Regions from separate parts of the Litorilituus sediminis genome, predicted to be linked through region 2. Evidence: riboswitches for the same ligand, from Rfam matches in the RefSeq annotation. Region 2 holds a riboswitch; the other holds the start of a gene.
What was found. A riboswitch is a leader RNA that binds a small molecule or an ion and turns the genes downstream of it on or off. The one in region 2 is predicted to bind lysine.
Positions count from the first base shown of each region.

Region 1: it holds a riboswitch for lysine, as region 2 does, so the genes downstream of both, lysC (lysine-sensitive aspartokinase 3) here and dapA (4-hydroxy-tetrahydrodipicolinate synthase) in region 2, are expected to answer to the same signal.

Region 1 covers NZ_CP034759.1:293,663-309,084, reverse strand. The annotation lists gene EMK97_RS01400 (NAD(P)-dependent oxidoreductase) at 1-724, opposite strand, end outside; gene EMK97_RS01395 (glutathione peroxidase) at 879-1,358, shown strand; gene lysC (lysine-sensitive aspartokinase 3) at 1,475-2,848, opposite strand; lysine riboswitch at 2,959-3,162, opposite strand; gene EMK97_RS01385 (collagenase) at 3,602-7,405, shown strand; gene EMK97_RS01380 (DUF4124 domain-containing protein) at 7,463-7,879, opposite strand; gene EMK97_RS01375 (ElyC/SanA/YdcF family protein) at 8,111-8,833, shown strand; gene EMK97_RS01370 (Nif3-like dinuclear metal center hexameric protein) at 9,134-9,892, opposite strand; gene EMK97_RS01365 (class I SAM-dependent methyltransferase) at 10,069-10,809, opposite strand; gene gloB (hydroxyacylglutathione hydrolase) at 10,942-11,739, shown strand; gene EMK97_RS01355 (lytic transglycosylase) at 11,835-13,469, shown strand; gene EMK97_RS01350 (hypothetical protein) at 13,686-14,186, opposite strand; gene EMK97_RS01345 (Crp/Fnr family transcriptional regulator) at 14,300-15,073, shown strand.
Region 2 covers NZ_CP034759.1:3,422,242-3,437,663, reverse strand. The annotation lists gene EMK97_RS15255 (CvfB family protein) at 1-442, shown strand, start outside; gene EMK97_RS15250 (ABC transporter substrate-binding protein) at 443-1,585, shown strand; gene EMK97_RS15245 (TonB-dependent receptor) at 1,607-4,111, opposite strand; gene EMK97_RS15240 (hypothetical protein) at 4,429-4,680, opposite strand; gene traF (conjugal transfer protein TraF) at 4,918-6,171, shown strand; gene EMK97_RS15230 (IS4 family transposase) at 6,305-7,636, shown strand; gene EMK97_RS15225 (succinylglutamate desuccinylase/aspartoacylase family protein) at 7,687-8,826, opposite strand; gene EMK97_RS15220 (PLP-dependent decarboxylase) at 8,860-10,098, opposite strand; gene EMK97_RS15215 (2,3,4,5-tetrahydropyridine-2,6-dicarboxylate N-succinyltransferase) at 10,152-10,901, opposite strand; partial or broken gene dapA (4-hydroxy-tetrahydrodipicolinate synthase) at 11,000-11,908, opposite strand; lysine riboswitch at 12,030-12,262, opposite strand; gene EMK97_RS15205 (methyltransferase) at 12,482-13,552, shown strand; gene EMK97_RS15200 (ATP-binding protein) at 13,756-15,390, shown strand.

The DNA.
Region 1 (15,422 bases), 1.1 Mb from region 2:
CTAAATCTTTGCGCATCCAATCAACTGCAAAGCCAAAATCAAATTCTCCCGCAAACATAGTTTTATAGCGATTTTCCATTTGCCATGAGCCTGCCGCACCTTTTGATATAGTTGCAACTAAAGCATCGGCATCTAAACCAACCTGTTTCGCTAAACTAAATCCTTCAGCAAGTCCCTGAACTACGCCAGCGATACATATTTGATTAACCATTTTCGCCAACTGCCCGCTTCCGGCTTTACCCATTAGCTGGCTAAATTTTGCATAAGCTGCCATTACTGGCTCTACCTTAGCAAAAACTGCACTATCACCACCAACCATCACAGTTAAAGCACCGTTTTCAGCGCCCGCTTGACCACCCGATACCGGAGCATCTAAAAATGCTTGACCATTTTCATGGCAAAGCGCCTCTAACTCAATCGCTAAATCTGCTGACGCTGTCGTATGATCAACTAAGACACTTCCTTTAGGTAGGCCAGCTAAGATACCTTGCTCACCTAAAACTACCTGCCTAACATCATCATCGTTGCCTACACAGCAAAAAACTATATCGCAGCCCTGTGCCGCTAATGCAGGTGTTGCAGCCATTTTCCCCTGATATTGCGCTTGCCACGCCTTAGCTTTTTCTTGATTTCTATTGTAAACACAAACTTGATGACCTGCTTTTTGTAAGTGACCTGCCATCGGGTATCCCATAACACCTAAACCGATAAATGCTAACTTCATATGATTTTCCAAACTTAACTAAATAAAGAACTAAATAAAACTTAACTAAATTAAAATAGTGTACTTAACTTTACTGTGCTTGTCTTAACACTTTGCAATTTTACTGGGCACAATTTAAAGTGAACAAAATTAACTTAACTATAACGAAAAGATAATGACATCAATTTACCAATTTAGTGTTAATGATTATAAAGGTGTAGAACAACCGCTATCTCAATACCAAGGTAAAACCTTGCTTATTGTCAATACTGCGAGCAAGTGCGGCTTTACCCCTCAATATGAAGGACTAGAAAAGCTTCAACAAAAATTTCATAACCAAGGATTTGACGTTTTAGCCTTTCCATGCAATCAGTTCAAACAACAAGAAAGCGGCAGCAATGATGAAATCAAAGCCTTTTGTGACTTGCACTTTAACATCAGTTTCCCGCTATTTGCTAAGATTGATGTCAATGGTGAAAACGAAGCTGCACTTTATACTTATTTAAAAGAACAAGCACCAGGCTTATTAGGGACAAAATCTATCAAATGGAATTTCACTAAGTTTCTAGTGAACAAACAAGGTCAAGTGATTCAACGCTATGCGCCTCTAACCAAGCCAGAAGCACTTGAAGCAGATATAAAAGCAATACTCTAACTTACAGCAAAAATAGCAGAAAAATTAGCTAGATTTTTTACCGCCAGCAAGCCGTAAAAGTATAAAAAATACTTATGAGCAACTAACGTTTTAGCTGCTCATAAGTTATTATCAAACTAAGCAAATAATGTGTCATGCAAAGTTTCAACAACATGATTGGCTTCTTGCTCTTGCACCAAAAAGCATAAATTATTGGCACTCGCACCATGACAAATTAGGCGAATATTCGTGTCATTGATTTTTTCAAAAATACTCTGCCCTATGCCTCTTGCACTATCTAAACCATTACCAATAACAGCAACCAATGATAAGCCATGTTCAACAGAAACTTCACAAAGCTGCTCTAACTCTTCAACAACCGTTGAAGTTAACAGCGCTTGCGTTGTACCACTTGGGTTATCAAAAGTTAATGCAACACTGATCTCACTGGTGGTGATCAAATCAACACTTAATTCATGTTTCGCTAAAATAGCAAATACCTGAGCCAGGAAACCACTAGCATGTAACATTGCCGGGCTTTTCACTGTCACTAAGGTTTGCTCTCGTCGCAGTGCGATTGAACGAAATGTCGGTGATGATTCAACTTGTTGTTTAATACGGGTACCGCCCTTTTCAGGCTCTTTACTGGAACCAACAAAGACAGGAATATTGTGACGCATAGCAGGTATTAAGGTTGCAGGATGGAGAATTTTAGCGCCAAATGTTGCCATTTCCGCCGCTTCACCAAAGCTAATTTCTTTAATTGCTTTCGCCTGCGAAGTAATGCGAGGATCTGTGGTAAAAATACCAGTAACGTCTGTCCAAATCGCTAAATCATCACTGTCTAACGCTTCAGCTAATAACGCAGCACTATAATCAGAGCCACCACGACCTAAGGTTGTTGGGTTGCCAAGACCATCTTGACCAATAAAGCCTTGAGTTACAATGACACTGTCTACTAACTTTGGTGCTAAAAGTTGCTGACAAGCTGACTTTAATTGTTGCTCATCAACAACGGCTTTACCGTATAAGCTATTGGTTTTCATTACCTGTTGAACGTTAAAGTATTCACCAGCAACATCTATTGAGCGTAGTACTTGCGCAAAAATACGCGAACTAAACTGCTCACCAAAAGATAAAATGGCATCAGCAGTTTTAGCGCTGAATTGCTGTGATTGATTTAACGCTTGTTGCGACAACTCATCCAACAACTGATTTATTTCACTATTAAGTTGCTCTTCAACTGTCGCTTCAAGATGTTGGGTAATATTAAATTGAATGGCGCCTATGTTAGCAATAATTTCTTCTTGCTCAGCGAGAGCAACATTTTCCTGACTAAGACGAACTAAATAGTTTGTTACACCAGCACTGGCCGAAACAACGACAACACGATTACTTGTACTACTTTTAATGATATTTGCACATCGCAGCATGGCGTCAAAATCAGCAACACTGGTTCCGCCAAACTTGGCTACCGTTAATGAAAACGATGAAGATTGATTTGAATTCAAAAGAAATTTCTCCCAATTAACATATACCTAGGATTTACCTAAATATTGGAAGAGCATGACTGAGCAGTTATTTATACCAATTCAATGACATAATTAGAAAGTTAACTTTTTCAGCCAGAAGCTCTCCACCTTTTGTTGTAAATAACAATTACTACAGGTGACAGCCCTAAGGATTCAACCTTAGTGACCGAATATTGCACGCCACACATGCAACATCCTCGGCGATAGTCTCCCTCAATAACGTTTATGGAATGTGGTTCCGTATACTCTGGGTATAACGTTATCTACCTAGCTACCGCACCTCTTCTGGTGCCAATCGATAAATATTCGAAGTATCTATCAAAAGCGCGTCTATTTAACCTTATATCCATCAAAATAGCAATAGCCTTTTAGACGTCCAAAAAATAAAAGTTTACAATAAGGACAACATAATTCTTAAATCAGGAATTTGGGAAAAAATAAATTAAACAAAACCAGCTTCTAGTAACCAATTAATTTGTACTATTAGCTATCAATTAGTTAAGTTAACGCCAGAAAAATTGTGACTAATTTAGCTAAAAATATAACTTTTTTCTTAAATCTCCGCCATTATCTGTTTCATTGTCTACTATTGAACTTAGCAATTAGTTAATCTGTTAATTTGTTACTCAATCGTTATCTGATGTAACTTTTAAAACACTTATGATATAAAATATATTGCAAGGTTATAAATGAATTTCATGAGATGGAGCTCAGTATTTGGAGGTTTCACTTATGAATAGACGGGTATTAACACTACTTAGCCTAATTACTATCGTCGCACAATATCTACTACCAACAGCCCACGCTGCTGATCTTTGTGGCGAAAAAACGCTCGATAGACAAACACTAGTCGAAGCAAATACAAGCTATTGTTTAACAGATTATGGTCATTACCTTTGGATAAACATTCCATACAATAATAGCCAAGTCACTATAACTACCAGTGGTGGCAACTATACCCCTTTCCTTGATGCTTCCATAACGTTATATTCTGGGCAATCATGGAACTTGGATGAAGTTGAAAGCAGTGTAAATACACCTGATAGTAATAATGAAAGCCTTAGTTTTATTTCTCCAGCAGGCACAAGATACTTTCATCTAGGTGGTGATGTCAGTGAAATGACATTACATGTTTCTGTTGCAGGGGGGGATATCCCACCACCTTTAGGCGACTTTGTAGTATTTGATACTGACATTACCGTAGATATACCTGAGCCAATACTTAGTAATGAAAATGAATTTTCAGCTATTGTTCAAACGATAATCGCTGCAAGCACCAGTGAATATGCCAATATAGCCCAGCAAAATCCAGGTTCAATAGCCGATGTGGCGGCTGCAATTCACTTTCTAGCAAATCAAGATGATATAACGCATCCAAGCCTTGCAGCACTAATACCTTACATTGAAAATTATGCTCGCTACGGCGAAAGTATATCTGATGAAGAAGCACTTGATGTTAACCATGCTTTACTTGCAGTAGCAGATATGAATGATTTTATCAGCGCAAGTGCTGAAGCAAGTATCATACATGACTTATACTCTAGCAACCTGTTTGTTTTTCAATACGGCAACCATACAAACTACTTTAAACAACACCTACCGCATCTGTTAGCCATAATTCAATATTTTTCATTACAACAAAGCCCTTACGCTTTACCAGGTGCTACCGATACGCTCATGGCAGTTTTTGTCGATTTACATTATGCCATTACATTAGGTTCTTCCGGTGTTAACAATGCAATCAATGAGCAAATGCTATCAGTTTTATCGGTTCTGAGATCATTCACTTTACTTGGAGAAACCTCACTTGATAGACGCTGGAGCACTGAGTATGACTTAACATGGTTCACTTATTACAGTTACTATGCCTTAGGGCTAGTACATACTTTAGCTAATGATGACGCTAAAGCGAGAATAGATGGGATTTTTAAAGAAATTCATGGCGCAATCCCACCCGAGGTATCGATTGATTACCTTGAGCGAATGATCACTAAACACTTTATCGAAAGAGCTAATCGCGTTTGTGATGAAAACGATCCGTTAACTGGCTATTGCTGGCAACCACCTAAAGAAGAAGATATTTTAACAGTTAGTCACCAATGTAATGCCAATATCACCATTAGAGCACAATCCTCTATTACAACAGAAACATTAACAAAATCATGCCAAACACTTGAACAAGCAAAAGCGCGCTTTCATCAAGTGTTCCCTATAATCACCGGGCCACTTTCTGGCGATTTTAATGAGCATCTTGAAGTTGTCGTTTTTGCAAGCCCCAGTGACTACGAACAATACGCGGGTGAGTTTTTTAATATTGATACAAATAATGGTGGCATCTACTTAGAAGGAAACCCTGCTGATAATAACAATCAGGCTCGATTTATTGCAATGCAATGCCCTAAAGCTTGGGTTGGCGTTTCCTGTGAAGCCGAAAATGATATTTATAATTTAACACATGAATATTTTCATTACTTAGATGGACGCTATATAAAATCTAACGGTTTTGGCTTTTATAATTACAATGTAGCCTGGGCTGAAGGTTTAGCGGAATATTTAGCCTTTGGTGACCAGCACCCAAGAACGCTCAATGCAATAAAAGATCAACATGTGCCACCATTATATAATGTTTTATTCATGTCATATGAATATGACTTTTTATACCAATGGAGCTATTTTGCGATCCGTTTTTTACTCGAAAACTATCCAAGTGCAATCCAAAATCTAACTCTAGCACTTCAGTCAGGCGATAAAGCGTTTTATCTTAGTGAATTACGTCAAATTAGTGATATGGCCGAAGCAGGTTTTGAAGCTTTCGTTTTAGCAAACTCACAAGCCTTACCAGCTGTATCTGCACAAATACCTCCACAAAACACCTTAGGCACTTGTGAGCTAGAGCAACAGTATGCAAGAAAATATGATGCTCCTTATGCAGAAACATTTACCATCACTAATAATACAGAGACACCTATTTCATTATTTTGGATAGACAGTACCAAAGGAAAAACCCATCAAAGCAAAAATTATCAAACGCTTTTAAAAGGAGATACTTTTAGTTCCAATGCTTGGCTGCAATCTGATCGAATGATGCTAACAGACCAAAACCGAAACTGTGTTGCTGTTGCAGTACTAACGCATAGCAGCAATGAATTTACTATTGACGCAGAAGATGTAAAAGATATTCATGTAGAAGAGCTACCAGAAGCCAATGAACTAGGTCAATGCGACTTAATGCAAAGCCATATCCCACTAGATTTTGCTCACGAGTTTTCGATTACAAACACAACAAACTATCCTGTGCTTATCTTTAGAGTTGACGATAAAACAGGATTGCCAATTTACTCCAATAAATATGCCACGCTAGCATATGGCGAAAGCTATAGTGCAGATTTTTGGTATGGTAACCGCCGAGTAATGGTGGCTGATGCTAGGCTTAATTGTTTAGCCGTTGGAGTTACCGAGCAAGCGCTTTCAAATTTTACTATTGATGAAAATACCATTGCCCATGCCGCAGCTGCTGAGGAGTTACCTGATGATAATGAAATTGGTAGCTGCGAGCTTGTACAAAAACACTTAATAGCGAATGAAAGTTACCGTTTATCAGTTACCAATAATTCAGATACCGTTATCAATGTGTATAGAATTGACAATAATACCGGCGAAATACTAACAAACAACTTATACGCCAGTTTAGCCAAAGGTGACAGCTATCAAGCAGATTTTTGGTATGGTAAACGTAGAATAGCTTTAACCGATGAAAATCAACAATGTCTTGGTGTAGCGATACTATCACAGCAAAATGTCACTAATGAGTTTATTATCGAGCCTACCAGCTTTGACTCTGATGGTGATGGTGTTAACGATTTAGACGATGTATTTCCACTAGATCCTACAGAAACAGCCGATAGCGACAACGATGGCGTAGGTGACAACAGTGATGCCTTCCCTTTTGACCCGTTAGAAACTAAAGATAGTGATAACGATGGCGTAGGTGACAACAGTGATGCCTTCCCTTTTGATCCATTTGAAACTAAAGATAGCGACAATGATGGTGTTGGTGATAATAGCGATGCCTTCCCGCTTGACCCATTTGAAACTAAAGATAGCGACAATGATGGTGTTGGTGATAATAGCGATGCCTTCCCTTTTGACCCGTTAGAAACTAAAGATAGTGATAACGATGGCGTAGGTGATAATAGTGATGCTTTTCCACATGATCCACTAGAAACAAAAGATAGTGACAATGACGGTGTTGGTAATAATAGTGATGCTTTTCCACATGATCCACTAGAAACTAAAGATAGCGACAACGATGGTGTTGGCGATAATAGCGATGCTTTTCCAAATAACCCGCTAGAAAGTGTGGACACAGATGGAGATGGCATAGGCGACAATGGTGACTACTACCCTTATGATCCAAGCCGTCATAGTGATACTAGTAATTATAAAACTAAAGCAAGTAGCAGTGGCTTTATTTTACTTCTTTTATTATTAATCGCATTAAGGTTTAGTCTAAATAAACGACAAGAGCACACCTAAAACAAGTAACAGGTTAAGTTAACATTGAGGTGCTAACTTAACCAATGCACACTATTATTACTTACACTGTTTTTTAAGCTGCTTAGATAATTCTTTTATTTTGCTCGCGCGTTCTTCATCGCTTATATACTGTCTTTCACCTTCGGCTGTCATGGTATAAATGCGACCTGAACGCTGATAAGTATACAGGTTACGCTGATAACCATCACAACGTTGCTTTTTTTCCTGTTCCGCTGTTTTCTTCTCTAGTCGAGCTTGTTTATCTTTTTGCTTGTTCTCATTGTATTCCTGCTGCCACTTATTCGCACCAGTTGAATTAAATGTACTATTGTTTGAAGTTACCGTGACTTGCTTTGCTTGTTCACTTGTCTTAGGTTGGTCTCCGTAATGAACATTGCCATCTTTATCAACCCATTTATACACTGTTGCTTGTATAGGCAACGAAAATAATAAAACTAAATACAGTGCCCTCATCTCAAATCCCTTTCATTAAAATCATATTGGTTAAGACTATCGGCTAGCTTAACATCTGTAAAGTTTATTTCGTTTTCAACGCAAAAGCACTTTTCCTGCTGATCAGCAAACAAATAATAATTAACTGATATCTCAAATAATAATTGCTATAGTAACGACAGCTTTAATTAATTTTAAAAAATATCAAATATGGATTTGTTTTTACTTAAGAAAGTTATCACAGTAATTATTATGCCTATTAATATAGTCATTTTATTATTGGTAGCAGCGCTAATTTTTAAAGGTAAAAATAACAAAGCAAGTTTTCGCTGCTTACTGTTTGCCATTATCATTTTACTACTTGGCTCATTGGCTCCTATTTCCGATAGGTTTATGTATGTACTTGAAAGCCAACACCCCGTTTATGAAAAATCAAACAAAAAAATTGATTACATTATCGTACTGGGCTGTCGACATACCTCCACGCAAAATCTACCGGCAACAAATGAACTCGCCTCCTGTTCATTACAACGAATGGTTGAAGCCTTAAGAATATATAACTTGCACCCAGAGGCACGTATAATTACCTCAGGTTATTCTGCTGCCGATACAGTCAGTAATGCAGAAAAGGTCAAGCAAGCTTTAGTTATGCTAGGAGTACCAGAGCACAAAGTTATAAATGAAAACTTTCCCAAAGATACTGAGGAAGAAGCGCAGCTGATTTCACCAAGGGTTCAAGATACTAACGCCATTTTAGTAACCAATGCTGATCATATGCCAAGAGCACTTGGCTACTTTAATGCGCAAGGCGTATATCCAATACCGGCACCAACGGGCCACTGGGTAAAAAATATTGATGGTGAAAAGTCTTGGGCCTATTACATCCCTTCTAGCCGGAAATTGAATCAAACGACCATTGCATGGTATGAAAGTTTAGGTTTGATAGTGCAATGGCTCAAAGACTTATTTAACTAATTGAATTAAATTAAAGTGTGTTGTCCTTTATCGTTATTTTCAACAACAAAGATATTTGTTAGGACAAGAACAACACGTGTTCGCAGTGTGGGTTCTAGTTAACCTCAGGTTTGCATAAGAAATAGTGCTAAACCTAACCAAATCGGCAGGTTATAGCTATTTATAATTTCTAGCCAGATATTTTTGTCTGAATTCAAGGCTTTTTGAATTAGGAATAGCTGGCTATTTCTCTTCAAAATAACGCAGAAGTCAGTAAAAATAACCGCTAGAAACGCATGGTTTATGTAAAGCTGAGGTTAGTTATACTGGGTTATCAATATCAATAAAGCAAACATCAAGTTGCAGTTCTTTTGCTATACGTTCGCCAAGAGCTTTAACACCATATCGTTCTGTGGCATGGTGCCCGGCAGCAAAAAAGTGAATATCCATTTCATGAGCAATATGAGTTGTTTGCTCAGACACTTCACCCGTTAAAAACGCATCTATGCCCTGCTCTGCTGCTAATTCAATATAACTTTGCCCGCCGCCAGAGCACCAAGCAATAGTTTTTATTTTCTTATTACTACTTGCCCCAATATGTAAGCAATCGCGATGTAAGGTTTGGTTAACCTTCTCGGCAAACTCTTCAGCAACCATAGCCTGCTTAAGCTGCCCTTGCATTGCGACACTATAAGGGTTGCCAAGCTCCAATGGTTGTACCTCTTCAATATCAAATAATTGCGCCAATTGAGCATTGTTGCCAAATTCAGGATGAATATCTAAAGGTAAGTGATAAGCAAACAAATTAATGTCATGCATCAACAAAGCTTTAATTCGATTGTATTTCATACCGCGAATAACATAAGACTCGTTTTTCCAAAAGTAACCGTGGTGTACTAGAATGGCATCGGCATTTACTGCGATTGCTTTATCAATCAAGGCTTGCGATGCGGTAACACCGGTAACAATTTTGCGAATGGTTTCTTTACCTTGTACTTGCAGCCCATTAGGAGCAAAGTCTTTAATGTTTTCTGGTTGTAATAATTGCAGTAAATACTGCTCAAATTGTGCTCTTTGCATTGTTATTAAACTCAAAATTTACTGTGATTAACATAATCCCAATTGGATTCACTGCACGCTCATCTAGCAAGCATAGTTATTGCAGTTGCTATAATACGTGATTGAACTAAATTTTTATAGAAAAAGGCTGAGTGATATAAATGGTACTTATAATAGTACAGCTTAATAAAGCCACACTACTTTTTACCTACTCGCATAGTCGTCGCTTTTACCGGGGTAAATTCAGGCCTAATTTGCCACTTAGGTTTTATTGGCGTCAGTGGAAGGACACGCTTTTTAGCAATAATAATATAAATAGAGCCTAAGCTCGTTAAATAGTTTTTAGCAAACAAGCTCCAACGGCGGCTGACTTTATTTTGATAAGCTTTACCATGCAAATTACTATACAAACAGCGTTGATCAGCTAGCACCTCAAAACCCATTAAATTTAGCCAGTCTTTCACTCGCATTGGCGTAAAAAAATGCTCATTCCACGGTGAGCGCTGTCTTCTGTAGGGAATTAATTTGTTTAGACCAACAAAACTAAATGGATTAAAACCGGTAATCACCAAATAGCCATTTGGGATCAAAACACGATTTGCTTCACGTATAACATGATGAGGATCTAACGAAAACTCTAAAGCATGGCTTAATAAACATACATCCACACTATGCTCTAGCAATGGCAGATCATCAATATCGGCAATAATATCGCCATTCTCTTTGGCTGAAGTACAACTAAATTGATGTTTAATCAAGCAAGAGTCACTGTTAATTTCTGCGCTTAAAGCACCAATTTTAATCAAGTGATAACCAAAAAATTTCGGCCACCAAGGCTCTAGCTCTTGCGCAATAGCCTTGGCTATCAGATCACCATTAGGTAAATCCTGCCAAGAGTGAGGATAATGAGGCTGTCGAAAAGCTAAGGCTGGTTTCATCAAAATAACTACTCCACCTTACTATAATAGCTTATGATACTAATATTAGAGCGTCTGCCCGATATAAAGGTAATCATACTAAATATCGGTTTATTTTTATACTTAATTTATTGAAATAACGAATGGTATCAAATGAATACAGCTAAATATCAAATTACCGGTATACCAGCCTTTAATGACAACTATATTTGGGCAATTACCCATAGTGATAACAACCATGTGGCGCTAGTCGATCCGGGTTGTGCCAATTCATGTATTGAATTTATAGAAACCAAGCAATTAGTTTTAACTGATATTTTGATCACCCACCACCATAAAGATCACACAGGCGGCATCGAATCATTAAAAGCCTATAACCAGGCTAAACAACTTGCACTCACCGTATATGGACCCGCTAATGACAATATTCAGGGAATTGATGTTTCGCTAAGTGAAAATGATGTTGTAGAGCTAAAACCGCTAAATATACGTTTTCAGGTAATAGATTTACCCGGACATACCCATGGTCATATAGCCTATGCCAATGAAACCTTAGTTTTTTGTGGTGATACCTTATTCTCTGCCGGTTGTGGTCGATTATTTGAAGGCAGCCCAAGCCAAATGTATCAGTCACTTTCTAAACTTGCCAATCTCCACGAACACACTAAGGTTTATTGTACCCATGAATATACTCTAGCTAATATTGATTTTGCGTTAGCGGTTGAGCCCAACAACCAAGATACATTAGCCTATCAACAACACGTGCTGCAATTAAGGCAACAAAACAAGCCAAGTATTCCAACAACAATAGAACAGGAAAAAAAGATCAATCCTTTTCTACGCTGTCAAAGCCAAGCAGTAAAAAGGAAAATTCATGGCGATTCAACGCACACAACTTATGATGATATCGCCACCTTTACCGCGATGCGTCAATGGAAAGACAAGTTTTAACATAAGAATAAATATGCTAAGGTGCTGTGTCATTATTCATCACAGTGCCTTGCAGTAAGTAAGGAAGCTTAAATTTTCACAATTATTGGTTTTTCATGAAGCACTATTTATTACCCGCACTTGTTCTTCTAACAGGTTGTCAAAGTACATTAAATACCGAAGATAACGACCTAACAGATAATGCTAGCCAACATACTGCCAGCGCCGTAGAAATTAATCACGCCTTATTGGCTGATGAAAGCATTGATGTTTTTCACCCTGTGGCTGATGTTGATTTTTCGTTAGATAAAAAGACCATTCAACAGCATGACGACATCTGGCAGCGTATTCGCGAGCAGCTAACCTTTGATGTCCCCGAAAACAGCCGTGTTGTTGCCCAGCGTAATTGGTATATAAAGCATCCTAATTATTTAAAGCGTGTTGCCAAACGCGCTGAGCCATTTCTTTACTATATTGTCCAAGAATTAGAAAAAAACAATATGCCGCTTGAAATGGCGCTTTTACCCGTTGTAGAAAGCGCTTTTGATCCATTTGCTTACTCTCACGGCAGAGCTTCAGGTATGTGGCAGTTTGTCCCCGGCACCGGTGAACGCTTTGGTATGAAGCAAAATTGGTGGTATGACGGCAGGCGCGATGTTGTCGCTTCAACGCAAGGAGCCATTGCTTATTTAAAATATCTACACAAATATTTTGATGGCGATTGGCTATTAGCGCTAGCGGCGTACAACTCAGGTGAAGGCCGTGTTGGCCGTGCGGTGAAAAAGAATAAACGTAATAATAAATCAACCGACTTTTGGTCATTAAAACTACCAAAAGAAACAAAAGCCTATGTGCCTAAACTGTTAGCATTAGCTGATATTATCAAAAGACCTCAAGATTTTAATTTAAGCTTATATCAAATTGATAATAAACCGGTGATCAGCCAAGTTGATATCAAATCGCAGTTAGATCTTGCCAAAGCAGCCAGTTTAGCTGAATTATCTTTAACGGAGTTACAACGTCTTAACCCAGGCTTTAATCGTTGGGCAACAGATCCAGATGGTCCTCACCACCTATTACTACCTAGTCAAAAAGTTGCGCATTTTCAAGAAGGCTTAGCCAAACTCAGTGATGAAGATCGCCTTGCTTGGCAACGCTACAAAATAAAACGTGGTGATAACTTAGGTGCAATTGCGAAAAAACATCACACCAGTGTCGCTCTCATTCAGCAGATCAATAATATTAAAGGCAGCCAAATACGGGCAGGCAAACACTTATTAATCCCTGTTGCAGCCAAGTCTCTTGATAGCTACATACTTTCACAAGAGCAAAGAATAGCGAAAAAACAGAGCAAAGCGCAACAGGGTCAAAAACTAGTTCATACTGTTGTCTCTGGCGATAATCTGTGGGACTTAGGTCGTCGATACAAGGTCAATAGCAAAAGTATTGCTAAATGGAATGGTTTTGCCCCAAGAGATACATTAAAACTAGGGCAAAAACTCGTTATATGGCAAAAACCAACCGTGCAAACGGCTAATTTAAGCAATCAAGTTAACGCTAATGCCGCAGAGCAAGCAATCATGCGTAATATCACTTATAAAGTACGCCGAGGTGATTCTTTTGCTCGTATCGCCAATAAATTTAATGTACGTATAGCTGATATTGAACGCTGGAATAACTTAAACCGTAATAAATATTTACAGCCAGGGCAAAGGCTCAAGCTATCCGTTGATGTAACCAATAACATCTAGTAAAGCCGAGCTTAGTTAACCTGAGCTCGGTTTAAGAGATAAGTTAACAGTTTGAAATATCAATAATTAGTTTGCACGTGTACTCTCTAGTTTGATAATTTGACTTAATTCAAGGAAAATTTCGCGTCAATAGCTAGCCTATTGCAAGTAAATTTAACGCCGAAGTAAGTTAAATTAGCTGCTAGAGAGCTATTTATTAAGCCGAGCTCAGGTTAATTAAGAGCGCTGTCCGGTAAAATCAACAAAGAGTGTTTGTTCACTCAGGTCAGCCTCTCCTGCTTTTTTCACCTTTAGCGTTAGCCATAAACGCCAAACCATGGTTTCTTCGCTACAATTAGCTAAAAGCCCGTCTGCGCTATATTGCCTCGCTGAACTTTCACTAAAAAATAACGGCACTTTCCCCATAAACATATCGACTCCTTCCATATAAGCCGATATCTGCTCAACTTGAATCAATTCATCCACTTGCTTTACGTTTAGCTGCACAGAAAAGGGCAATTCACCATAAATACCTTGCTTGGCATTCCCCTGTAAAGATGCAGGTAAAGCCTGAGCAAAGGTTATGGCAACATGCCCCATTTCTGTTTTGAATTCACACTGACTTTGACTCTTCAAGCAAACATACTCAAGCGCAAGCTTATTTTGCTCAGGTTTAGATTCAATAGGCTGACAAGCCACAAGTAAGCTACAAGCCATAATAGACAATTTTTTAAACATTCAATGTTTCCAATACCTTAGAAAGGGAGAGCCTTGACAAGGTTGTTATTATCACTTGACTGCCTTAAACTAGCCAGCCTTTCTCGGCAATAAAACAGATATTTAGGCGTTAAATGGCTTCTTTAACACAAGAAAATAGTTCAAATAAAGCTCAAACAAACTATGTTGAATGTGATGACTGCTCTATGCAATCTGTCTGTCAACCTATTGAGCAAGGAAGTCAGTCTTTAGCGTTAGCGAACAGTTATTTAACCCGACGCATTCCTATTAACACTGCAACAAGCCATGCCAACATTAACAACAGCATACTTTTTGAAAAAGGTACGCCTTTAACGGCGATTTATGCTGTTTGTTCAGGGGCTTTTAAGTTATGCGTTACCGACAAGGATGGTAGTGAGAAAATAGTCGGGCTGCGCTATCCAGGCGAGCTACTTGGTGAAGACGCCCTCTATTTAGAGAAGTATAACTATACTGCCGTTGCTATTGGTGAAAGCTCTATTTGCAAGGTTGAAGTAGAACAAATGACCTCATGTGGTAAGTTAGTACCAGAGCTTCAACAAAACCTAATCAAACTATTAAGTAAACAAAGCTTTGTCAGACAAACCAACTTTCAAGCCTTTATCGGTAAAAAATCAGCGGATAGCTTATTAGCAGCCTTTTTGATTAATGTTACCGAGCGCAATGCCGCCTACTCAGGTAATGACAAACAACTTAACCTTCTGATAAGTCGCAATGATGTCGCCAATTTTTTAGGATTAAGACGTGAAACCTTAAGTCGCGTATTCGCCAAATTCCAAAAAGAACAGCTTATTCACATTAACGGCAAAATTATCGAGTTATTAGATAAAGATAAATTAAAAGAATTAGCTAATTTTCATGAAGTGTAGCGTCTTAGCTTCAGAAAATATTTACTTACAATAATAGTTAAACTTGCTCAATAAGATGCGCTCTTCTACCCTTAGTGAGAAATGCTCAAACATGCGCTATTTTTTAGCAAAGAAAACCTTGCCAAGACAATAACCATACTAGCTATAAGGCATTAATCTTTTTAAGTTGATCTATATCAAATTTAAACAGATGTAGCTATTGATTTAGATCATTGGCAAAGGGTAAAATTGCTTTGAAATGACACATTTAGCAACACTTATGTGACATATATCACCGCGCTAATGCGGTTTCACAAGAAATAGTATAAATTTTGTCCTGAAGCTTGATGTTTTTAGTTTAGCTTTAAAA
Region 2 (15,422 bases):
CAAAATTGATAAGTTTATTGACATCTGGCCTGGCGAATATCAAGAAGGTCAGCAAGTTAAGCTTACTATTGGCGGCAAAACAGACCTTGGCTTTAAAGCCATTGTCAATGATTTACACTGGGGCTTGTTATATGACAATGAAATATTTCAGCCACTTAGAGTTGGTAGGCAAATTACCGGCTATATAAAACGAGTTCGAGAAGATGGACGCTTAGATCTGATGCTCACCCGCCCCGGTAAAGGAAAAGTTATCGACTTCAGTGATAAGCTTATTGCATACTTACAAGACAATAATGGTTTTAGCCCATTGCACGATAAAAGCTCTCCAGAGCAAATAAAACAAATTTTAGGGGTAAGTAAAAAGACCTTTAAAGCCACGGTTGGTAATTTAATGAAAAAAGGAATTCTGCAAATAGAGAAAAACGGTATTAAACTGAAATAAATGCTACGCAATTTACTTTTACCTTTACTTTTATTTAGTTGTTTAGTTGTACAGATACCTCAACAGGCATGGGCAGTTAAGGTCACTTATATTGCCGATACCAACCAGCTAACCAGTTATTGGCAAAAAGTCTACGACATTGCTAATGCCGCCGCACAAGACTTAGATATAGAGCTGACTTTAATTGAAGGTCAGGGTCATCGTATATTACAAGCAAAAATAATCGAAGAAATTAGCAAACAAACCAACAAGCCAGATATGTTGGTTTTTATGGGCCATCAAGAAAACGCCCGACAAACCTTTGCGCTATTAGAGCAAGCAAAAATCCCCTTTATTACCTTATCAAACTTTGAAGCTAGCAATGAAAACAACCAAGGTAATAAGGTGGGCTTTCCTCAAGAAACTTTCAAATACTGGCTAGCGGAGCATTACGATGATCATGCCCAAGGAGCCTATAAATTACTTGATGAACTCATTAAGCAGGCACGAAAAGTACAGCCAGAAAAACCACTTAAAGTACTTGCCATACAAGGTGATTTCAGCTCTCAAGCGCGGCAAAAGCACCAAGGCATACAACAAAGATTAGCCAAAGAAAATCAAGTGATATTGGTACAAGAAATCGTCTCTTACTGGCAATACACTACCGCTAAATCACATTTTAAGGCGCTATATCAGCGTCATAAAGGCGTAGACATTGTTTTAGCCGCATCTGATACCATGGCGATTGCCGCAATGGAAGGCGCCAAAGAGTTAGGTTTAACCCCGAATCAAGATATTTTTATCGCGGGTTTTGATTGGAACACTCGCGCAATGAGAGCAATAAAGCATGAGCAGTTAGCTGCATCAGCAGGTGGCCATATGTTTAGCGTGGCTTGGTTGTTAGTAAAAATATATGATCACTTTAATCATCATGCTGTGTTTTATTCAGGCAAGCAAAAACCAAGTAGCCAATTTGATATTATCAATTTTAAAAATCTACAAGCATTTGAACCATTAGCCTACGAAACTGACTTAGATAAAATCAATTTCTACTGCTTCAGTAAAACCTATACTCAACAAGCTGAATATAACTTCTCAGTTAACGCGCTACTCACGCAATTAGCAAGAACATCGAATGCTAACTGCGTAAGTAAAAGCGAGTAATCACGAAGTATCGCAATTAAATTAAAAGCTGCCTCGAATACCTATACTAAAGCTTCTACCCGGCAATGGCGCAACATCTTTTAAAAATGATGAGTGAACGCGCGCGTTCTCATCAGCCAAGTTTAAGCCTTTTAGGTAAACAACAAAGTCATCACCTAAACCATCAACATAATAGTTAAAATGAGCATCAACCATAGTATAACCGTCGGTTTCAGTTTCCAATGAAGCCACATCATCTTGTTTAAAGTACTGACTAACACTGAGCTCGGCATCATAGCTTTCTGCTTGATAATTTAATAGCGCCCCTAAGCGCATTGGTGGAATGCGCGGTAAGTTAGCATTTTCACCTGCTTCTACATCGGTAAGTTTGGCGCGAATATAATCAGCAAAAATAGTTGCTTTAAGTGGTGATGAAATTTGGTAAACCAATTCTGCTTCAACACCATATAACTTAGCATCATCTTGCTGATAGCTTAAAATTGGTAAACCTTCTTCTTCACCTTCATGCTCGTCTTCGTGACCTGCCTCATGGTCATGCTCATCAACAAAGGTTAATCCAGTGTCTTTTTGGTAGTAATAATCATCAACCTGATTATAAAAAGCACTAACAACAAAACCAAAGTCCCCTTCAAATTTACGCCAAGTAATATCAAAGTTTACCGAGGTTTCAATCGCAGGCTCTTGCTCTGCTAATTCAACATGAATTTCATCACCTTCTTGCTCAACCGTGAACATAGCACCAACTTCAAAGGTATTTGCCCCGATATGCGGGCCAAATGAGAATAACTCTGCCGCAGATGGTGCCCGTTGAGAAAATGCGGTTGATAAGCCAATGTTATAGCCCGGCGCGTAATCCCACACTAAACCAACAGAGCCACTAATCGGTGTAAATGATTGCTTATCAAATGATACTAACTCTTGATGATGAACATCCACTTCATCATGTCCGTGGCCGTCATGCTCTTCTTCAAAGCCGATTAGCGTATCATCAGCTTCAATATCTACTTGTTCAACACGTGCACCCAATTGCAATAACACAGGGCCAAAATGGCGCTCCTCTAACCAAGCCAATGCGACTGTTTGCGATTTAGATGGTGGCGTAAATGCCTCATCACCTAAAGCTTTAAAGTCTGACTGTTTAAAGTGAAGGGTCCAAGCCCCCTGCCAGGCATTAAAATCTCTATGATAGATATCTGCTCTAGCTTCATAGCTTTGATTTGTGAAGGTTGTACCAACAAGGCCAGCTTCAATTTCTTGGTGCTGATAATCGGTATAGGCCAGCTTAGTCGCGAGTTTATTAATAAAATTACCATCAAAGTTCAGCTCACTTAATAGCTGTAATCTGTCTTGTTCCATTTTGGCATAAACACTTTCTTCATGTTCCTCATGGCCTTCGTGTTCATCATGCTCGTCTTCATCGTGCTCTTCATGGCCGCCATGACTATGACCTGGAATGCCATATTCTCTTTCCATGCGGCCGTAAGATAAGCCAACAAAGCCATTATCAAGTAAATAGCTGCCACCTAAGGTAAAACCATGCGATTGCGATGCGCTATTTTCTAAACGGTTAGAAGAAGCCTCATGCTCTTCGTGTTCTTCATGTTCCTCGTCATGATGTTCTTCATCGTGATGCTCTAGCTCTGCTGGGCCTGCTAGCTTGTAGTCTTTGCTGTCTCGCCAGAAGCCATCTACATGAAATGCAAAGTTATCTTGACCAGTTGTTAAATTAATAGCGCCCTGATTTTCATTGGCAGCATCGTTATACTGTAACAGCCAATCTGCTTGGAAATCATTGCTCGTTGGTACGCGTTCATCAACCACGTTAACCACGCCGCCTATAGCACCGCTACCATAAAATAAGGTTGCCGGGCCGCGTAACACTTCAATTTGGCTAGCAGTACTTGCCTCTGCCGCCACTGCGTGATCTGGGCCAACACGTGAGGCATCCCCAACATCTAAACCATTTTGAGTAATTAAAACGCGAGGACCATCTAAACCACGAATAATTGGTGTGCTAGCTACACCACCATAGGCACTAGAGTGAACACCCACTTCATTTTTTAAGGTGTCACCTAAAGTTGATGCTTGCTTCATTTTTAATTCATCAGCGGCAATAACATTTACCGGCAAAGCCGATTCAATTGATGATGAATGTAATGGCGTCGCATGCACATCAATTACTTCCATAACCGAAGGTGCCAAGACAATGGTGACATTATCAATATCATCACTGCCAATAGTTAATTCAGTATTTTTATGACTATAATTTTGCGCGCTGGTATGTAGCTCTAGCTGTCCTTTTGCTAAGTTATCAAAAACAAAACGTCCATTTTTATCCGTTACAAGCTGTATTTTGTTGCCATCAATGCTAACAACAGCGTTACTAATAGCTTGTCCCTGTCTATCGACCACTTTACCCGAAACTTGCTGGGCCATAACTGCTTGCGTAAATAGCACACTGGCAGCCGATAAAGTCACCGCGCTAGAACGAAGTAACTGAGTAATAATATTCTTTTTTGCTCTCATAGGAGCGACACTGCTCATCGCAGCAGTATTTTTTGACGATAAAAACATGATTGTTCCAATAATTTTCAAATAGTACAGCAACCCCTCCTAAAGACACTTAGCTTAAGGAGTGAGTAAATTTAAATAACCTCAGCTTCACATAAGCCATGCGTTTCTAGCAGCTATTTTTACTGACTTCTTCGTTATTTTGAAGTGAAATAGCTAGCTATTCCTACTTCAAAAAGCCTTGAATTCAGACAAAAATATCTAGCTAGAAATCAAAAAAGATAGGTAGCCTATTGATTAGGTTTGGCGCTATTTCTTATGCAAACCTGAGGTTAGATAACAAGAAAATTATTGACCGGTGGTGCTCTAAGTTGGGCTAAACCATAATAAGGTGATTGAAATACTTCACTTAACGCTGTTTCACTGCTATCAAAACTAACGATAACCACAGCTAATGCTATGCTTGAAGAAGTGACTGCAGAATCTAACCCTTGATGGCAAACATGACACTCTTGTAAGCCATTACCAGCAGAATATTCAGATACATGATGGCTATGGAGTAAAAAGGCACAGAAAAACATCATCAGTGTGAATACACTAATGATTTTAAAACCCTTACTCTCTCTTAGGCTGATAGTCATCATAACGGGTGTGATAATATAACACCACCTTAGCGTATTCAATAGTCTTTATATGCTTAAGTTTTCTAAGCTAGTCTTCGCATAAAACCACAATTAGCGCTAAGCTTATAACTGTTGATAGCCTTAAATTATCAATAAAATCATACCCTAATTTACTCATGGACTTTACTAGGATCAGCTATGATAACTAATACTAATAAGCTCAAGCTGGCAAAATTATTAGCAGTAAATGCAATAATTTTTACCTTTTTTATCAACAAATCGTGTTTTGCTGAAAGCTTTAGCGCTAAACGTGCAGGTCAAGGCTTTACTAATATCACTCAAGATTTCACCTCATCTTTAAGTAATCCGGCACTTTTACCTAAGTTCGATCGTGATGACGATGCCTTCTTTTCACTTAACTTAGGCATTATGGGTTCTGATAAATATGAGGTTATTGATAACAGTGAAAATATTGCCATGAATTTGCAGCAACTTGCTGATGACATCAACAGTCTAAATATCGACCAAGCAATAAGTTTGGATGACTTTGCTCATCACAGCGATGATTTAAATCAGCAAGTAGATAAAATTGTGACTGATTTAACCGCCATAGACCAAAAGGTAGTTAACACGCAAAATGGCATTAACTTTCAAGTGATTATTCCAAATAAATATCTAAGCTTTGGTTTATTCACCAACCAATATGGTCGCGTTGGCGGTGCGGTTGATTATGTTGAAACCGATGAAATTTTGTTACGTGAAGCTATCAACAAAGGCTACTTAGATCTCAATGATGTGAAATCTTCAGCACGAGGTATTGGCTACTCCATTGTTGAGGCAGGCATCATGACTGGCGGCTCAGTTGCAAGCAACAAGCACTATGATGTCAACGCAGGCATGAAAGTAAAATACCAGCGCATCGACTTATTCTATAACAGAGTGAATATCAGTGAGTTTGATGAAGATGAATTTGATTTAGACAATGAAGAAAACTTAACTAAAAAATCAGTTACTAATTTTGATCTTGGTCTCTATATTAGTTGGGGTGATGAACGTCAATGGCATGGCGCCATCGTGACCAATAATATTATGTCGCAACAAGTAGTACACCAAGAAAATAATCTGACTTTTTCATTAGAAACCAGCTCAACCTTAGGCTTTAGTTATCAAGTTGACTGGCTAACAGTGGCTACGGAAATCGACCTAACCGATAGGGAACACTTTGCCAGCTTAGCCGCATCAAAGTATGCCAGTGTTGGCGCAGAGTTTCGCGCAGGAGAAGACTTTCAACTTAGATTAGGTTATCGCGCTGATTTAAATGATGTTGATGCCAACATTATTACCGCCGGTATTGGCGTTTCACCTTGGGATGTGTTTTCTGTGGATATCGCTGGCTTTATCGGCGAAAAAGACACCTATGGTGCAGCCATTGAGTTTGGTCTAAAAATCTAAAAACGTTAGCGACCTAAACAAAAGCACGCTAATCGCGTAATGCCGATCAGTTAAGGCAAAAAAGTTTGGGGATCAATTGAACGATCCCTACAATATGTAAGAATCCGATAAATAAAGTTTATCGGATTTTTTTATGCGCTTTGAAAGTGAACTTGCTACAGCCTTTAGTTCTTGTAATACCTTCCACACCTTTGAGAAATACGCAGAGTTGCTCTCCCCTGAGTTGATTAAACAAGGCTTTAAACAAGCTGGCGTCGCCACAATTAGAAAAAGGCGCCTACCACTTGAAACCGTGCTTTGGTCAATTATCGGTATGGCACTATATCGTCAGAAGTCGGTTTGGGATATAGCCACTCAGATGGATATCATGTTGCCTGATAAAAAGCCATTAGTGGCACCAAGCGCACTGGTTCAAGCAAGACAAAGGTTAGGCGCAGATGCCGTTAAAGAAGTGTTTAAAGTGATGGCACAGCATGGTTATGAATCGAACCAGTTTGAAACATGGGCGGGCTTGAACCTGCTAGCCGTTGATGGTGTCGTATGGCGAGTCGCCGATACTGCTGAAAACCACAAAGTATTTGAAACGCAAAGTAACCAGCATAGAGAAAATATTTATCCTCAAATCCGTATGGTTTGTCACATGGAAATTACGAGCCACCAGCTAATCAACAGCGTATTTTCAGGTTACCGAACTAATGAAATGAAATTAGCAGAAGGGCTAATAGAAACGACACCAGATAATACATTAACTATCTTCGATAAAGGCTATTACTCGCTTGGTTTGCTCAATCGATGGCATCAAGCAGGAGAACAAAGACACTGGATGATACCAGCTCGTAAAGACTTAAATTACGATGTCATCCAGAGTTTGGGCAAGAATGATAAACGTATTCGGTTAACAACAACGCCTCAAGCTCGTAAAAAATTTAATGACCTACCAGAACATATTGAAGCCAGATTAGTGAGTAAAAAAATTAAAGGTAAAGAGTACCGTATTCTGACCTCAATGGTCGACCCAATACGCTTTCCAAGCGAAGAAATGGTTGAGTTATACCGGTATCGCTGGGAAATAGAATTAGGCTATCGAGAGATGAAACAATCGCTACTTAACAGCGCTTATACTTTAAGAAGCAAGCGACCAGATATGATTGAACAGGAGTTATGGGGACTCCTTCTGTGCTACAACTTGATAAGGCAAGGGATGACAGCGGCAGCAAGAAAGCTTAATAGCACTTGGCCTAATCAGCTTAGCTTCACGAGTTGCTCAATGGCAATTACTCAGTTCTTTGCCACATTGCCTCTGTCTAGCCCTGGCAATATTCCCAAACACTATGAAGCTTTACTGACACAAATGACTTATTTTAAATTACCAGAGCGGCGTGAAGAGAGGCAATACCCAAGGTGGGTTAAGGCAAAACCCCAAAGGTATCCAAGGAATACAAAAAATGCCAATCAGCTTAACTGACTGGCATTACGCTAATCGCGTGCTTTTATTGCTTTAACATACAAGTGTCATTACAGCTTAAAGTAATTGGTAAACACTTTATATAATTCCGTCCCTTGATTTACGCTTGCTGAAGCAAAATGCAAAATAGGGATAACATCATCATCTAGTGATATGTAATGTAAAGGGTCGCCATCACCATAATTATCCATACGTAAAATCCGCGCTAATGGCTGACCAGCAGTTAATGGCTCACCAAAAGGTGCGAGAAAATCAATCATGCCCCCCATTGGCGAGTATAACGCCTTATAGTCTTTTAAATAGCAAGCATAGCGAGTCATTTGTTGCGGTGTAAACTCAGTATCTGCTACCACGCCCTTATATTTCAAATAACTTAAGATACCTAAGGCATCTTGGTGAGCTACATCTAAATCAATTTGCTCTTGTGAGCCTAATTCGACGGTAAAGCTCTCTTTATTAAATAAGCCCTGCCCCATAGTAAAAGGACGACCTAAGTTTTGATAAGCTTGCTGCAACTGCCACCAAGGACAAAATGTTGCTTCATCCATAGCGCCGTCAAAAATATTCGGTATTAAAATCGTATGAGGAATATCAAAATAACTAGCGCTTGCTTGTGCATATTCAGGGCAGTATAAATGCTTACTCGATATTGGCCCCGTGTGTAAATCTAGCACCAGATCCGCTTGATGGGCTAAACGTTGCAACTGATAAGCAATACGTTGCCCCGTGGTTAGACCGTAAATATTGTGATCTAACTTTTGCTCAATCTCATCCAGCATAAGCTGTTTGAATTTAGCTTCAATAGCCTCGTCACTTTCATCAATATTTTCTTGCGCAAAAGGCTCAATAACCCCTTGATCAAAATGGTACATTCTATTCCAATTCACCCCTGTAATTGGGTCAAATCGGCCTAAGGTGTACTCACCATTTTTATGATTACAAGCAACGGGATTGGCATAAGGCACTAAGGTTATATTGCTGTTAATATCACAGCGTTTAAGTAGCTCCAGTAATTGAAATATTACCGCATTGCCTTGTACTTCAGCGCCATGCATATTTGCTTGAATATAGACACTCGGCCCCTCAGATTGCTCTGCTTTAAAGGAGTACACAGGTACGGTAAGCTTAGCGCCACTGGCCATTTCACCTACTGACATAACAGTTTTAGTAAAATTATTATTAATACTCATGGTAAATTTCCACTACATCTTACAGGGTTATAACTAAGCTAAATAGCTTGTTGCCGATTGCGCGACTCTCACTACGGACAGCTGCTCATTTTCAATGACATATTCAGCGGCTAACTGATGACATAAGAAAAACGGCATACTTTCTGTAAAGCCATAAGCACCGCAATAACCAAAAACTAATTGATCACCAACAACAACATCTTGTGGCAATGCCAAGTGACCCAGTTTATCCATACTGGTACAAAGCGGGCCATGCAAATCAAAGTGCTCAAGCTCAGCACTGGATTGTCGAAGCAACTGCACAGGGAATGGCTGATCAGTTATTGCTGGGCGTAATAAATGATTGATACCTGCTGCTAACACCAGCTGCTCTTGCTGGTAATTCACTTTTCTATCAACAACAGGAACAACATAATAACCACATTCAGCCACGGCAAAACGCCCTAGCTCAAGCCACAACTCTTCCACGCCAGCTTCTGATTTAATCTTGGCTAAATCATCGACAATTTGTTGCCATGAAAGCGTTTTACCTTCACCTAAATAATCAATGCCTAAGCCACCACCTAGGTCTAAAACTTTTAGTGACATACCTATGTCATTCGCTAAAGCCACTAAAGGCGGTACCATTTGCGACCACAGTGAAAACATTTTTTCATTACTGAGCATATTGCCCCATTGAAAAATATGTAAACCACAGATATCTAACGCAGGGAAGTCTTTAACCTGCACGCTTTGCCACTGCTCAACTGACAAGCCAAATGGCGTCAGACTATTACCGCCTAACGGGTTTTTCTCGCCTTCTTGCCACTGAAGCTGCACGCGAAGCAAGACCTTAATTGGCAAAGCCGTGTTATGACTACGGTTATAGTCTTGCACTACTTCATGTAACCAAATGAGCTGGTTTAAACTTTCAACAACAAAAGTTTGCACACCTTGGTTAACAAAGTCAGTTAACTGGGCCTTAGATTTTGCCGGCCCAGTATTTAATACTCTATTAGCTGGCACGCCTTGAGCCAATACTTGTGACAATTCACCCGAGCTTGCTACATCAAAGTCAAAGCCTTCACTGTCCAAGGTTTGAATTATCTTTGAAAGCGGATTTGCTTTAACAGCGAACCATAACTTCACCACATCTTGCTGTTGTAGTTTGGCTAAGTGCGCTTTTAATGCATCAAGTTGATACACAAAATAAGCCTGCTCATGCTCTGGAGAGTCATGCGCAGCCAATAATGGCAATATGCTCTTGTCTAACCAATCTGGAGTTGTTGTCATGGTATTGTTAACCTCTTCTATCGTGCAAACCAATAAGAATCAGCGTTAGTCAACTAACGTAAAATTGATTCTAACTCTAATGCGGCATCACTTTTTTCATCGCGATACTTAACAATTAGAGCACAAGCCATATTTAAACCTTGGCCTTGAGCCCAGTCACCTTGTACTGGTCGTGTGCCCGGAACAACAATGGCATTTTCAGGAATTTCAGCACCTTTAGGGCGCATCTCCTGGTTAACACAGTCATAAACAGGCACAGATTTAGATAGCGATACGCCCGGAGCTAACACGGCGCCTTTCTTAACAACAATACCTTCAACAACGACAACACCAGCACTTAAAAAGGCATTATCTTCAATAATCACTGGGCTAGCGCCTACCGGCTCTAACACACCACCAATTTGCACAGCAGCAGACACATGAACATTCTTACCCACTTGCGCACATGAGCCAATCAGAGCATGGCTATCAACCATAGTACCGCTATCTACATAGGCACCAACATTGATATAAGCAGGCGGCATAATAATGACGCCAGGTGCTACGTAAGCACCAGCTCTTACTGAAGAACCACCAGGAACAAGTCGTACATTATCGCTTGGTGTAAACTGCCTTGCCGGTAAGTTGTTTTTATCAACAAAGCCTTGGTAGTTTTCAGAAAATGCGACATTTTCACCTGCTTTAAATGCCGCTAATATGCCTTCTTTTACGGCAACATTTGCTTGCCAATTGCCTGATTCATCTTGGTTAGCCGCGCGTAATGTGCCTGCTTCTAACTGTGCTAATACATCTTGCCAGTTCATAAAATACTCCAATATTCAATTTCTTAATTTAATAAAGCTTCTGAGCCTGCTGTTGTCGGCACAGATAAATGAGGGTTGTTGGTTTGCTCGCTTGCTAGCCATTGATTAATTTGCTTGTCAAAGTCAAGCAAGGCTGCTGTCTCCGTCAGCTCTTCGTGCGTCAAAGGTGCGCGCAAAACAGGGCTATTGATCACGCCTTGTTGGTGCATAAGCACTTTGACAGGAATAGGATTTGCTACAGAAAAAAGCGCCGCTACCGCGTTATTCCATAAAGGAAATAGCTGATAAACCTGTTCAGGTTTACGGTTTAAACAAATATCGACATAGCGATTCGTCGCTTGCGGCCAAGCATTAGCGCAAACAGAAACTAGCCCTTTAACGCCAGCCGGCGCTAAATAAGGCATCATGGCATCTTCACCGCTAAACAATGCGATATCTGGACAGTGCTGCTGGTAAGCCAAAAAGGTATTGATATCACCACTGGCTTCTTTCATGGCCCAACAATTTTCATGATGCTGTAGTTGTTTGATAGTGCTGATTGGAATATCGACACCACTACGTGAAGGTACGTTATAGAGCATACATGGGAAGTTGGCAGTATCAAGTAAGCGCTCAAACCACTGCTGCTGACCTAAAGCGCCAGGCTTGGCATATAGCGGACTGCCAAGTAGATAGGCATCAATGGTAAGCTCGTTACACTGTTCTATCCAGCGAACTTGTTCAGCTAAGTTATAACCACCTACAGCCACCATGATGGGTGTGTTTAGCCCTAATTGACAGACAAAACTGACAATGGCTAACTGCTCATCATAATTAAGCGCCAAACCTTCGCCTGTGCTACCTAATAACAATATACCATTGCCAGCTTGCGCTTGTTCAGAAGCAATAGCTTTCAAGCTAGCATAGTCAATTTCACCGTCTTGATTAAAGGGCGTAACTAATGCTGTCCATAAAGCACATTGATTTGCTCGTACAATACGAGCAGAGATTGAATTATTTTGATTCATTACTCTCGAACTCAAATAAAACCACAACGGCTAGTTGTAGTTGCGTTAGTTCGGAGAGTTCTAGGCGTTTACAAAGAAGAGCAACATCGCCACAGAAGAGCGAAGGCTGCCTGATAATGCAAAGGCCAGAAGCTCTCCACTCAAATGCCTCAACAGGCAATAGGTGACAATTGTTGGGATTCAGCCCACTATTCTTAACTTACTTAAGAATAAACAACCGACAAAAACAGTATCAAACCTTGCTTTTGCCTCGGCGTTAATCCCCCTCATTATCACTAACAGAGTTTGATCTCTGTGTTTTCTCCTTAGAGAAAACAGCAATAACTACCTGGTTAACGCTCCTCTTCTGACCCCTTTTAGCTTATTCGTTATTTAACTAAGTAACTTAGCTAACCAACAAATAAGTAATAATAGGGACGAGCGCTATTTAATCACTTTTTGCATACAAGTTCAATGTCATTTACGTTAAAAGTTCACGCGGCTTGTTTAGTAAAGTCGCTTTCAGGTAGAATGCTTTCTTCTATCTTATGATGAACGCGAATGCGTTTACCTCAATGAATTTCTAGGTTTGGTATGGCTAATTTTTCAGCTAGCATGAGTAATGCAAGTCAAGTTTTAATGCGAAATACACAATGGCTAGCAGGGCAAAAGCCGCTTTTTGTCAATATGCCTGAAGATGGCTTTATTGATGCTTATCTGCAATTAAATCCCCAAAGCCATATCAGTTGCTTTAATAGCAACTTTATTGATTATCAAGCTATTCAGCATAAGCATCAAAGTAAGCCGCAAAACAAGGTGAGCTCACAATTTTCAGCGGTTTATCAAAGTGATATAACACATGATTTAGTCATTATCGCTTTTCCTAAAAGTAAAGCTGAGCTGGCTTTTACCTTGGCAATGATAGCGCCACATATCACAGAACAAACAAGGATATTATTTGTTGGCGAGAAAAAAGGCGGCATACAATCGACCCTAAAACTGACACAACACTTTATAACTAATGGCCAAAAAATCGATGCCGCACGCCATTGCATGCTTTTTGCGGGTTTTGCTCAAGCTGAAGCATTAGAAAAACCATTTAACTTAGATGATTGGTTTAAAAAATACCCGCTAGAAATAGATGATATAAAGCTTACTATCGCCTCTTTGCCCGGAGTATTTAGTCAACAAAAACTGGATGTTGGCACTCAGTTATTGCTTAACAATTTACCTGAAGATATGTGCGGAAAAGTGCTTGATTTTGGTTGTGGTGCTGGGGTTATCAGTTGCTTTATCGGCAAAAAATTCACTGATACCAAGTTATCCTTATTAGATGTCAGTGCACTAGCGCTGACTTCGGCAGAAAAAACACTGCAATTAAACGACCTTACAGGAAATGTCTTTGCATCCAATAGCCTGTCCAATGTAACAGAAAAATACCAACATATAGTTTCAAACCCACCATTTCACCAAGGCTTGAAAACCCATTATCAGGCAACGGAACAATTTTTAGCGGGTATTAAAAATTATATGGCTAAACCAAGCGATATCACTATTGTTGCTAATAGCTTTTTACAATATCCACCTATCATGGAGCAGCATATTGGCAAAACAAGCACTCAAGCTAAAGCAAACGGCTTTAGCATTTATCAGGTGAAGTGTTAAGACGGGTTTAACTTCTAGGCTGGTGACGTGTTCACAAATGTCTTGGCCTTGTATAAATGCGCATTAAATTAGCGGAAAAGCAATCTCAAAAAATCAACTTATCTTAACGATAAACTAAAGATAAAGGTTGAATTATTGAGCTTTTTCAACAATCATCAAGGTATGACTTATTTCTCACAATGTTGCCTTGGTCAAAGCAAATAATGCCACAATTAGCCAAAATTAAATCTCTGCGCAGTTTATTGCTTAACTCAATTATTGGGTTAGTCGTGTTATCACTACTAATTACCTCAATTGTCTTAATTCAAAAAAGTCAGCAGCATGAAAATAAATTTATTGAGCAAGAAACCTTATCTTGGGCTAATTACCTTGCTAAGCAAAGTGCGCCTTTTTTACAAGATAACAATGATAAAACCCACAGCGAACTCAAAGAAGATTTAAAAAGTCTCATCATCACGCCACTGATTAATCGTGTGCATGTATACAGCATAAGCGAAGATAACAGCGCTGAATTTTTCACCAGTTACAACAAGAATCATAATTTCCCGGCCATCAAAGATAAAACCGATGAAATTGACCAGCTAAGCCAATTTCGCTACCAAGAAACCTACTTAGAATTGATGGTAAAAATAACCAGTCAAGATAAGCTATTAGGTTATCTATATATTCAAGCAAGCTTAAATAGCAGCAAATCACTGGTAAACCGATTAAGTTATTTAGCCATTTCTTTAACTGTCGCCGCGTTAATTATTGCCTTGTTATGGGCAATGTGGCTGCATAGAAAAATGCACGAACCCGTTGTTGAAGTAATTGAATCAATTCAGCAAGTGTCACAAAGCAAAGACTACAATATTCGTGTTAATAATCAGATATATAAAGAATTTGATATCTTAGCTCAAAATATCAATATATTACTGAGCAGAACACAAAAACACATTAACAAAATCGAAGATGCACACCAGCACGCCTTGCTACAAAACGATGAGCTGAAGGAAAAAGTAAACTCGCGAACTGATGCTTTAAAAGAGTCGAATCAGGAGTTGCTGTCAACACTCGAGAAGCTGCACCAATTCCAGGGGCAATTGGTTGAAACTGAAAAGATGGCATCGCTTGGTGATATGGTTGCCGGCATTGCCCATGAAGTAAACACTCCTATTGGTTTAGGTGTTACCGCCTCGAGTTTGCTCTCTGATAAACTCAATGAAATTAAAGCAGCCTTTGAAAGTAAAACACTCAAATCTAGCCAATTGAAGAAGTTCTTAAATGATGGTGAAGAAAACGTTGCCATTATTTTTCGTAACCTAGAAAGAGCAGCCAAACTCATTTCTAGTTTTAAAAAAGTAGCGGTAGATCAATCCAGCGCAGAAACTAGAACCTTTAATGTTCGCGAATTAATGGAAGAGATCTTACTTACCCTAGCAGCGAAGTTAAAGTCTGCCAATGTCACCTATCACTTAGACTGCCCTAGTGACTTAGTGGTTACCAGTAAACCCGGACCAATAAACCAAATATTGATTAACCTGATCCTCAACTCTATTTACCATGCCTTTGAAGGTGTAGACAATGGTGCTGTTGATATTAAAGTGATGAGCTTAAGTGATCAGCTACATTTAAACTATAGTGATAACGGTGTAGGTATAGATGAAGGTATCAAAAGCAGAATTTTTGAGCCCTTTACCACAACCAAGCGTGGCTCAGGCGGTAGTGGCTTAGGTATGCACTTAGTATATAACCTAGTAACACAAGCGCTTGATGGTCATATCAGCGTCGACAGTGAGTTAGGACAAGGTGTTAAGTTTGATATTACCTTCCCTGTAGAGCTCGTTTCAGATCAATAAAGCCATAACTAATCTACTGACTTAATTGTTTT